Linked DNA regions of Tunturibacter psychrotolerans. The protein of the gene in region 1 interacts with the protein of each later gene in a pairwise test. Links are inferred from orthologs where the notes say so. Each region holds a gene or a part of one and is shown in the gene's direction. Other genes may lie near its edges.

Evidence for each region. The genes of interacting proteins can lie anywhere in the genome.
Region 2: the proteins of RBB77_RS19320 (region 1) and RBB77_RS03855 interact in binary tests that used the Escherichia coli proteins (3 or more experiments, as listed by UniProt). The link is inferred for Tunturibacter psychrotolerans from one-to-one orthologs.

What each region holds. Positions count from the first base shown.
Region 1 is NZ_CP132942.1:4,593,264-4,599,274, reverse strand. Bases 1,706-4,814 are described here. They hold RBB77_RS19320 (2-oxoglutarate dehydrogenase E1 component), read left to right. Parts: upstream 1,706-2,071; coding sequence 2,072-4,558; downstream 4,559-4,814. Other genes in these bases: RBB77_RS19315 (MFS transporter), read right to left, coding at 4,612-4,814. Also shown: RBB77_RS19330 (cold-shock protein), read left to right, coding at 26-226; RBB77_RS19325 (hypothetical protein), read right to left, coding at 335-1,324; more of RBB77_RS19315, read right to left, coding at 4,815-6,011. UniProt on the Escherichia coli protein: E1 component of the 2-oxoglutarate dehydrogenase (OGDH) complex which catalyzes the decarboxylation of 2-oxoglutarate, the first step in the conversion of 2-oxoglutarate to succinyl-CoA and CO(2).
Region 2 is NZ_CP132942.1:954,833-960,708, reverse strand. Bases 1,710-4,683 are described here. They hold RBB77_RS03855 (ABC-F family ATP-binding cassette domain-containing protein), read left to right. Parts: upstream 1,710-2,198; coding sequence 2,199-4,169; downstream 4,170-4,683. Other genes in these bases: RBB77_RS03850 (hypothetical protein), read left to right, coding at 4,217-4,480; RBB77_RS03860 (DUF255 domain-containing protein), read right to left, coding at 1,710-1,926. Outside these bases: more of RBB77_RS03860, read right to left, coding at 133-1,709; RBB77_RS03845 (glycoside hydrolase family 27 protein), read left to right, coding at 4,709-5,876. UniProt on the Escherichia coli protein: Genetic data indicate it may be involved in ribosome assembly or function.

The sequences.
Region 1 (6,011 bases):
CAATAGCAATAAGGAAATAGCGAACATGGAACAAGGAACAGTTAAGTGGTTTAACGATGCCAAGGGGTTTGGCTTTATCAGCCGTCAGAACGGCGAGGATGTATTCGTACACTACTCGGCGATCAATTCGAACGGTTTCAAGAGCCTTCAAGAGGGCCAGGCTGTACAGTTCAACGTGGTAAAGGGACCCAAGGGTTGGCAGGCGTCTGACGTTCAGCCTCTCTAGTCTTTAGCACTACGGCTACAGCAATAACCAAGTTTTGCGAAAGGGATGGCGGTTGCTATCCCTTTGCGCGTTTCTGAAGCCGTCGCTCGGCCGGCATTGACGAGGATGTCATTTTGTTGGCGGACTCGGTGGGACTGTGCTTTCTACCGGCACAATGGTCGAAGTCGCTTTGAACTTTCGATAGTCCGACTCTACCCCATGCACGCTCCCATGCAAATTGAAGAACAGAAGTGTTCTGGCTTCCCCTTGCCCCTCAACCATCGCTGGCAGCCAGACTTCGTTGTTGACCTTGCGCTGCTCCATGGAGAAACTGGTCCCCTTTTGGATGTTCGCCACCAGGCCGCCGCCGATTTTGAAGCTATTTAGAAAATGTCCCTGGGCCTTTACAAGCGTCTGGTCCTGTTCGTCGACCCACGCTGTGCCGACCATATCTCGAATGACCTCTTCGAACCGGGTTTTGGTTTTTGCATTTGGATCGCCCGCGAAGTCAACGGCGATCGTGTCTCTCCCATTCCATTGCACGCGTCGCGCATTTGTGAATCTGCCTAACTCCAATAGTCGCGAGACGGTAACTTCCTCCTCGCCATGCGGTCCAGTCTCTTTTCCCTTCTCGTCCGCTTTCCTGCGTTTCTCCTTGACCTTGAGTATCTCTTTATCTATCCGCTCGTTTTCCTTCTTTTGATCGTCCGCGCTCAGATCTTTTCCGTTCTTCTTCATCAAACGATGAACGGGAACTCCTTCTACCCAGAAGACGTCATATTCTTCTGTCTCAGTCTTCTTGACCGCTCCGTGCCCATCGAGTTCTTTCAGCGTCCACGTCGATCGGTATAAATAGTCCTTCTCGATTGTCTCCGCTGCTCTCTGGTTCGTCTCCACTGCGTGCATTAACCCCTCGATATCAGGTAGTGGACGGTTGTCGATTTTCGCTGTATCGGGAATCGTCACGTCGGTGGGAGTTGCACTCTTTGCACGCGTCCTAATCGATTCGTGCGCAGCGGAGGGAGCTTGGTCGACGGAAGCAAGACCGAACCCCGTCGACAAACTCATCCAACTGAATGCGCAGGCCAAAACCAAAGCCTTGTGAAATACAAATTCCATGTTTTAAACTATAGTTGTGAATCGCAACTCGGTGCAGCGCAACTCACTTAAGTGTCTGATCGTGATAAGGTTCGCGAAACGTCAAGCCCAGAGGTCTTCGTAATTGACCACATTCGTGGCGAAGTCGCCTGTACTTCTCGTATGTCACGAGCGGGCAGGCAAAGGGTCGATCCCTTCCAAGAACAAACGATGTTCGCGGACCGAATGCGTTTACATAGAGCCGGTCATTCATCGCCATTTTGCGCTCGACAAAGGTGCGCCGATTCTTGATCTCGGCTGCGGACGCGGAGCTTCGTACATGTTCCGCGTCTGAACGGTTTTACTTCGGTCAGCGGTGTCGATGTTTCGGAAGAGCAAATAGCTTTAGCGCATCAACTTGGGATGGACGGCAACTCAAGGAGAACTGTTCGACTACTTGCAGCGCACCGAAAAGCAAATCGGTGGGGGCACTCCTTAGGATATCGTCGAACAGCGCACGCGCGACAGTAGGCATTTTTAGTAACTGACTAAAATGGTGGGGTTTACGAGTCTGCACAGAAAGTAAAGACCCAAGCTCGACGAGCCTCGGTCTCCGTTGAGTGAATCGCGAACCAGAAGCTTGATTTGTTTCCAAGATGGTGAGGGGTGCAACTTTATGGTCAATCGTGCTCATCGAGTTCCCCAGGGCACGTGCACCCTTCCGCCGAAAGGTCTAGCATAGAAGTGTACGCGAAAATGGCTCGCGAATAGATCTGAAATGAGGAAGCAATGGCTACAAAGGCAGGGACCCTGACTGAAGCAACACCCACACTGGAACAACACGAACGCGAAACAATCTTCGACATCTTTCGGCGTTGGGGATATTTGCAGGCTTCACTTGACCCTCTCGGCCAATACCTTGCCCCCGAGCCATTTCCTACACCCGCACCTGAGGGCGAAGTCGCCAAAGAGGCGCGCGGTTATTACTGCGGAACCATCGCCGTAGAGTTTATGCATATCCCGAGCCCTGAACAGCGGCAGTGGCTGCAGGAGCGCATCGAACAGATCCCTCCGACTCCCGATCAGGCCCTCATCCTTACCCAGCTTATCCGTGCCGACATCTTCGAACAGGTCATTCAGTCGCGCTACCTAGGCACTAAGCGATTCTCACTTGAAGGAATCACCGCACTGATTCCATTCCTTGATCGAATTCTCGCAGTGAGCGCCGGATCAGGCATTACGAAGGCAATGATTGCAATGAGCCATCGCGGACGATTAAACGTGATGACGAACACAATCGGTCGTTCTCCGTCGGAGATCTTCACCAAGTTCGAAGACGTCGATCCACGTAGCACCATGGGCGGTGGCGACGTGAAGTATCACGTGGGTGCGACAGGCGAATATCATTCGCCCGAGGGGAAAGTTATTTCGCTACACCTCGCTTCGAACCCAAGCCACCTCGAAGCGGTCGATCCTGTTGTACTCGGACGCACTCGCGCCAAGCAGGAACGCATCGGAAAAGACGGGAACAATCAGGTGTTGCCATTGATCATTCATGGCGACGCCGCATTTGCAGGACAGGGCATTCTCGCCGAGACCCTGAACATGGCAACGCTACATGGCTACAACGTCGGCGGGACCATCCATGTCATCGTCAACAACCTCCTCGGGTTCACCGCAATCCCTGAAGAGTCGAACTCCTCGCGATTCGCCACGGACATTGCAAAACGTCTTCCCATTCCCATCTTCCACGTCAACGCCGAAGACCCAGATGCCGTCGTGAGAGTCGCTGCAATCGCTGCGGAATATCGAACGCGCTTCCACTCTGACATCGTTATCGATCTCGTAGGCTACCGCAAACATGGACACAGCGAAGTCGACGATCCCACCGTCACCCAGCCTCGTCGGTATGCGATTATCAAGGACCGTCCCGCACTCTACCAGTCATACGCAAAGCAAATCGGTGTCGATCCCGCCGCCGAGGTGCAGAAGATTCAACAAGAACTCCTTGACGATCAGAAGGCGGCAACGCAGGCCGATCACAAGCCGCAACTAGCCTACCTTCCCGCTTATTGGGATCCCTACAAAGGGGGTGAACTGGAGCCCCAGGACGATGTGCCAACAGGTCTCTCCGCCGAACGGATCAATGCGCTTGTGACCTCGCTGACCTCATACCCAAACGACTTCCATATCCATCCCAAGGTGAAGAAGCTGTTCGAACAGCGTCAGGAAATGGGCGCTGGCTCGCGACTCTTCGACTACGGTATGGCCGAACTCGTAGCTTTCGCTTCACTGCTGGAAGCAGGCACTCCGGTACGCCTCAGCGGACAGGATTCACAGCGGGGAACCTTCAATCAACGCCATGCTGTTATGGTCGATACCGAGACCGAGGTTCGTTACACGCCGCTCGCCCATTTCAGTCGGAAGCAGGGTAAGTTCGAGGTGTACAACTCACTTCTCTCCGAGGCCGCTGTCTTAGGCTTCGAGTATGGCTTCTCGCGCGACTTTCCCGAGACTCTCGTACTTTGGGAGGCGCAATTCGGCGACTTCGCGAACGGCGCGCAGATCATCATCGATCAGTTCATCGCGGCCAGTGAAGCGAAGTGGGGCTTGCTCTCTGGAATTGTCTTGTTGCTGCCGCACGGATACGAGGGCCAAGGCCCCGAGCACTCCAGCGCACGCATCGAACGCTATCTACAACTCGCCGCGAACGACAACATCCAGATCTGTCAGCCGTCGAACGCCGCGCAATACTTCCACCTTCTGCGGAGACAGGCGCTTCGGCCGTGGCGTAAGCCGCTCGTCGTCTTCACTCCTAAGAGCATGCTCCGCCATCCAGATGCCTCCTCCACACTCGCGGATTTTGCCATCGAACGATTTCAGAACGTGCTACCGGACAATGACGTGAAAGACCCGCGCAGACTGCTGGTCTGCAGCGGAAAGATCGGTCACAATCTTCGCGTCGAACGCGAGAAGCGTAAGGACTTCAGCGTTGGCATCATCTTCCTTGAGCAAATGTACCCTTGGCCCGAGGATGAACTACAGGCCGCCCTCGACCAACATCCAGACGCGCAGGAGATCATCTGGGTTCAGGAAGAGCCGGCCAACATGGGAGCGTTTTCCTACGTGATGCCGTTGCTGCGACGTATGGCTGGTGACCGCGCTGTACTCAGCGTCAAGCGCAGTGCGAGTGCAACGCCCGCAACTGGTTCCGCAAAGGCTCACGAGATCGAGGAAAAGACTCTGATCGACCTTGCCCTGGGCTCAGCCGACTAGCTCAACCTGGTAAAATTCCGGGCATACTCTCCTCTACTGTTATGCCTTTGAGTTCAAGGTGCACCGTCAGACGTCGGTGAATGCTCGCGTACTGGATCCGCGACCTCCCTGGCATAGATCTGGTAGGTCGTCTTCGGTGGCTCGTCGTGCTCGTGCAGCGCGCGCACGCGAGCACGGATCGTCTCGTCAGCAGCTGTGATACGTTCGCGGGAGCGGAGGTAATCCAGCCACGACTCCATCACGAAGGTCTCGTTAAGGTGCTTAGGATCGATTGCGTCACGGTAGATGCCCCAACGGATCGCGCCGTCGCGGAGTCGAACACCTCGGAGCTGATGGATGGCAGAGGTGAACTCCGCGTAGTTTTCGAGCGGCACGCGATATTCGATCGAGATGCGGACGGGGCCGTCGGAAGGTTCGGTGTCGAGTGCAAGCTGCGGCGCCGGATGCTTCCATTGATACGGTGTGTGGTCAGGGAGCGGACCTTGCAGGATGTGAAATCTGCGTGCAAATGGAAAGGTGATCAGCAATCCACACGCCGCTGTAGTCAACGCGATCGGCGTTGACGTGTGTTCTGCAATGTAACCCCAGAGAATAGCGCCGATTGCCATGCCTCCCTGAAAGGTTGTCATGTAGGTGCCCAGTGCGCGAGCCTGAACCCATGCGGGAACGGAAAGCTGTACCGAGACGTTGATCGTGGACATGGTGCTGGTCCATGCGGCGCCGGACAGGATCAGCGTGGGGATGATGATCGAAGGGCTGCGTACGAATGCTAGCACCAGCAGCACAACTACGTTGTAGAGCGTCGATGCGGCGAGAATCTGATCTGCGGAGAATCGCTGGCGAATGCGATGGAGCGTTGTAGCGGCGACGACGGCTCCGAGGCCGAGCGAGCCGTTCAGGATGCCGTAACCGAGCGGGCCTTGCTTCAGATCACGCTTTGCGACGACTGCGAGCAGCGACCAAATTGCGGAGATGAAGAAGGTGTAGGTGAATGCCCGCACCAGCGAGGACTGAAGGTCCGGGGCGTATCGCACGTAACGCAGCCCTGAGCGAATCGAGCCTGCAATGCGCTCGGACGGTAACGCTGACTTGAACAGCGGGATACGTTTCCAGTTCACCAGGACCCAAATAACGCCGGCGAACGAGAGTGCGTTGAGGGCGAAGACGGACCCCGCGCCGGTGTGCACTCGCTGAAAGCCTGCAACCATCAGTCCGCCGAGCGCGGGACCGACGGCGCGTGCGAGGTTGTTGCTTGCGGCGTTGAGAGACACGGTGTCCGGGATCAGTTCGCGGGGGACTAGCTCGGGGACGATCGCCTGCCATGCTGGATTGTTCATCGCCGAGCCGATGTTCAGCAGGAAGGTGAACGCCAACAGAGCCCACGGCGACACGTAGCCGATGAAGGTTAGGATCGCGAGGAGTCCCACCGAGGCGAGCATCCAGGTCTGCCAGA
Region 2 (5,876 bases), 3.6 Mb from region 1 along the record:
GTTCGCTTTCGGACTCCCACTAGCCGACAGAAGATCTTCGTCTGCGACCAACGGGAGCACCATCCGAAGGGGTATAAAAGTCACGAAGTGACCGCACCGCGCGCAGCGGTCCCGGCCGGAAGGCCACATCGCCTAACGCTGTGCCTGGAGCTGCGCCCGCTGAATCTTCCCCCGAACCTCTTCCCCGCGAAAGATCGGCGACGAACAAGCCTGCGCCGTGCAAAGAAAGAGCGCAGCTCTCTTCAACGGAGGGTACGTAACGCTTGTAGGCAGCGGAGCAGGATCGGCCGGATCGCGCACCTCGATCAACTCATGCGACGTAATCGCACGCAACGCAGCAGTGTGGAGCGCAACCACATCAGCATTCGACGCGGCCCCTAACACCGTAACGTGAATCGGAGCCTCCGTCATATCCTCATTAGCAAGCAGCACGCCAGCGGATAACGGCCGCAACGCTATCGACTCCGCCGCCAGATACCGCATCGCCTCCACGGCAGCAGCCCGATACCGCTCCTCCCCCGAAGCCAGCGCAAGTCCCGAAGCAAACCGCACCAACGCAACATTCTCATCTCGATCAGGGTGCGGCCGATACGCAGCATCCGTAGCCGTCTGTGCCGTAACAAATCCTCCGCCCACCGCCGCAGGCGCAAAGTGACCCGCAATATAGTCCGCCGCCGCACCAGCAGCCTTCAAATCCCCACGATCGCCGGTAACGTTATACAGCGCAAGAAAAGCCTGCCCCATCGCCAGCGTATCGCCAAGATAAGGCCCGGCGGGATCAACATCGTCGTGCCGAAATCCCCCACCAGGCAAACTGCGATGCACAACAATCCATCCCGCAGCCTTCCGCGCCTGCGCCAATGCAGTAACATCGTCGCTCGCAGCGTAATAATCGCAAAGCGCAGCGATCATCCACCCATTCTCGCGTGCATAAACATGCGTATCGACACGCGGTATCCCTTGCGCCCGCCGCCCCTGATCCGAAAGCTTGAAATAAGCCTCGTTCTCCTGCCCATCATGCAGATCCGCATCCTGCGACACAAAAAAAACACCCGCAGCAGGAGCAGTCAGAAAATTTGTAACATAGCGATGCACAGATTGCGCCGCATTCAAATCCTCAGGATTTCGCGTCTCCGCAAAGGCAAGCGAATACTCCCGCAGCGCATCCGCCTGAATCGAGATCAGCTTCTCAAAGTGCGGCTCCGTCCAATGCCGCCCCACCGAATACTGGTACATCCCGCCCCAAACCGGATCAAGCAGGTTCGTAGCATCATGCAGCGTATCCCCCGCACGCTTCGCATACTCCGCATTCCCCCGAGCCCCCTGCCGCATCGCATACTCCACCGATTCTTCATCGAGATACTTATGCACAAACCCCCACCCACCAATTGGCTTGTCATATTGCTTCTCGTACTGCGCCTCGATCCGCGCCAGCAATGCAGACTTGATCACCGAATCCGATGCCGGACGAAACGCAGCCTCGCTCTCAATGCTCGGCCCCGGAGAAGGATCGTCAATAATCGCCTGCAACATCGATGACATTAGCTTCGGCGGCAGATACCCTTGCCGCTTCACAATCTCCGATCCATCCGCCGCAAACACCACCGTAGCCGGCCACCCATAGTCCTGATACCGATTCGAAATATCCGGTCGCGAATCCTGATCCACCTTCACCAGCACATATCTCTGATTCAGCAACCTCACCACCGCCGGATCGCGATACGTCACGTCGTCCATCACATGGCACCAGTGACACCACACCGCCTCGAGATCCAGTAGCACAAACTTATGCTCTGCCCGAGCCTGCGCGAACGCTCCATCCGACCAAGCCTGCCAATGCAAAGCTGCTGGCGCCACAGCTGGCGAAGCGAAGCCCGAAACAGCAAACCCAAACAAACAGACAAGCATTGCAAAACGTGATCGCATAACACTCCAAGTACGAACCTCACCCTGCAAACGGATTCCTTTTGACTTCATCGGGAAAGCGCCCTACGCGGGCAGCGGTCACTTCGTGACGTGTGTACCCCTTTGGTTGGTGCTCCCGTTGGTCGCAAACAAAAAATCAAGCCGACCAACGGGAGGCCTCTCGCAGCTAACCCGCCAAGACCGGGACACAAGTCACGAAGTGACCGCTGCCCGCGCAGGGCGCCGTCCGGCAGGACACGCTTTTCCCCCCGCAATGAGAAAATAGAAGAAGAATGCTCCAACTCTCCTCAGCCGGCAAACGCTTCGGCCAAAAACTCCTCTTCGAAGACGCGAACTGGCTCATCAATCCAGACGAGCGCACCGGTCTGGTCGGCGGCAACGGCACCGGCAAGTCCACCCTTCTCAAAATCATCGGCGGCATCGAGTCCCTCGACTACGGCACCATCACCCGCAACAAGGGCGTCACCCTCGGCTATCTCCCGCAGGATGGCCTCGCCCTACGCGGCCGCACCGTCTTCGCCGAGTGCCTCTCCGTCTTCGATCACCTACACGAGCTAGAGCGCGAATCCATCGAACTCACCACCACACTCTCCGAGGCCGACCCCAAATCCAAGCAGTACCTCGCAGCAGCCGAGCGCTACTCCGACATCGCCGACCAGCTGCACGTCCACGACATCTATAACCTCGACTCGCAAGTAGGCGCAGTCCTCGGCGGCCTGGGCTTCTCCAAAGAAGACTGGGACCGCAACACCGAAGAGTTCTCCGGCGGCTGGCAGATGCGCATCGCGCTAGCCAAGCTTCTCCTGCAAAAGCCCTCACTCCTCCTCCTCGACGAGCCCACCAACCACCTCGACATCGAATCCCGCAACTGGCTCGAAACCTATCTCCACGATTATCCCAACGCCTACATCCTCATCTCGCACGACCGCTACTTCCTCGACGTCACCGTCAACAAAACCGTCGAACTCTGGAACAAGCGCATGCACACCTATCACGGCAACTACGAGAAGTACGTCGTGCAAAAAGATGAGCGCCGCACCCAACTGATGAACGCCTACAAAAACCAGCGCGACCGCATCGACGCCCTCGAAGCCTTCATCAACCGCTTCCGCTACCAGGCCACCAAAGCCAAACAGGTCCAGTCCCGCATCAAAGAACTCGAAAAGATCGAGCGTATCGAGGTCCCCGAAGACGAGTCCACCATCCACTTCTCCATCCCGCAGCCACCGGCCAGCGGACGCACTGTCCTCGAAGTCACCAACCTCAAAAAGATCTACCCCACGCCAACCGGCGGCGAAAAACTCATCCTCGACGACCTAAGCTTCACCATCGAGCGCGGCGACCGCATCGCCCTCGTAGGCGCGAACGGAGCAGGCAAGTCCACACTCATCCGCCTCCTCAGCCGTCAGGAAGAGCCCACCGCAGGCACCATCCGCGAAGGCCACAACGTCCTCTCAGACTTCTTCGCGCAGGACCAGTACAAAATCCTCGACCCCGCCGCCGGCATGCTCGACGACATCAGCGGCGCCGCCCCCAAGGTCCCCGTCGTCGAACTCCGCTCCCTCCTCGGCTGCTTCATGTTCTCCGGCGACGATGTCTTCAAAAAACTAGGCGTACTCTCCGGCGGCGAACGCAACCGTTACGCGATGGCCAAGATGCTCGTCTCGCCCTCCAACTTCCTACTCTTGGACGAGCCCACCAACCACCTCGACCTCCGCGCCAAAGACGTCCTCCTCGACGCCATCCGCAACTTCACCGGCACCGTCCTCTTCGTCTCGCACGATCGCTACTTCATCGACGGCCTCGCCACCCGCGTCTTCGAAGTAGAAGACCGCCGCCTCCACATCTACCCCGGCAACTACGAGGACTACCTCTGGCGCAAACAGGGCGGCCCTGAAAAAGTAACCGAACAGATCACAAATTCCTTGACCTCAGCCCCAATCGCGCCAGCGCCCATCGTCGCAGCACCCGCACCACCACCAGACGCGCCAGCCAACGCAATCAAACGCCTCAATCCCATCAAACTCAAACAACTCGAAGACCGTCTCCGCTTCGCCGAAGAAGAGATCCCCCACCTGGAATCCCTCATCGCCGAAGCAGAGGCCCGCTTAGGCAACTTCACCTCAGCCGAGCAGTCCCAAAAAGACGCCGCCGAACTCGACGAACTCCGCGCGAAGCGCACAACCCTCCTTGCCGAATGGGAGGAACTTTCCCTAACCCTCGAGGAGCAGCAAACTGCCTAACCCAGGTCATCAGGGCGAGCATACAATTGCAGGACGGGGACACCGATATGATTTATCGAAGGATCAACCTGGAACTGATCGTCATCGAAGATGAAGCCGAGGCGGTAGTCGAACAGTTGAACGCAGCGCTCGATCGCCTTGAAGAGGGGCACACGATCTTCGGCGGGGAGATCGAAACTTCTCCTGTCGAAGAACCGAAAACACCACGGAGATCAGCGCTCACACACACCATGGCGGCGGGTGAAACGGCGGCTTCCGCCGTCAAGATGGCAGGCGAAAAGGTCGTCAACGCGCTCCGAAAAGTGATCTGATCGAAACCTCGGCCAACCCTGCACCCAGCCACAAAACCTTCACAAGACTGGGAAAAAATCTCCGTAACACGCGAGGAGCGACAAACCTCCTAAGCTGCAAAGTCAACCTCTTCTGCGGTCGCAACCCTCTCGTATTTCTCGCACACCATAGTCGCGCTGAAAGTGACTAGAGAATTGTCGAGTGTTAGCGGTATATCCTTCTCGGAGTTCTTGATTTGGAGAGTGCCGATGTTTCTTCGCAAAGCTGTCTTAATCCCAATCGTTCTTCTTTGTATCGGGCAGTCTTCAAACCTGCGCGCCCAGTCCACTCTCGCCGCAACTCCTCCAATGGGTTGGAATAGCTGGAACCACTTCGCGGAACATGTTACCGACGCCGACGTGCGCACCGCAGCCGATCTCATGGTCTCCACCGGCATGCGCGACGCTGGCTACATCTACGTCAACGTCGACGACACTTGGCAGGGCACCCGCGACGCCAACGGAGAGCTCCACACCAACAACCGCTTCCCCGACATGAAAGCGCTCGGCGACTACATCCACTCCAGGGGCCTCAAATTCGGCATCTACTCCTCACCCGGACCAAAGACCTGCGGAGGCTTCGAAGGCAGTCTCGGCCATGAAGTGCAGGACGCGCAGATGTACGCCCGCTGGGGTGTCGACTTCCTCAAGTACGACCTCTGCTCCATGCAGGACCCCATGCGCGAGCTCACCGCAAAGAACAACGGCAACACTGACGCTGCCTTCAAGATGATGATCGACGCCTATCGAAAGATGGGAGACGCACTCAAAGCAACCAACCGTCCAATCTTCTACAGCCTCTGCCAGTACGGCATCGCCGAACCTTGGAAGTGGGGGCCAAGCGTTGGCGCACAGATGTGGCGAACCACCGACGACATCAACGACACCTGGGGCCGCATGGCCGTCATCGGCCTCGAACAGGCCGATCTCGCCCCCTTCGCCGGACCCGGCCACTGGAACGATCCCGACATGCTCGAAGTCGGTAACGGCCACATGACCACAGACGAGTATCGAACCCACATGAGCCTCTGGGCTCTCCTCGCCGCGCCTCTGCTGGCTGGCAACGATCTCAGCAAAATGTCCCCCGAAGACAAAAATATTCTCCTCAACAAAGAAGTGATCTCCATCGATCAGGACTCACTCGGAAAGCAAGCGACCCGCCTCTACCAGCGCGGAGATTTCTCGGTATGGATCAAGCCACTCGTCGACGGAAGAGTCGCAGTCGGCATGTTCAACACCGCTCTCGACTCGCGTGACGTAAGCTTTGACCTATCGCAGATAGGCTTCGCTCAGGGAGCAACTCTCCATGACGTATGGGAAGGCAAAGATCTAGGAAGACGTACCGGAATCTACTCCCACAACATCTCCAAGCACGGAG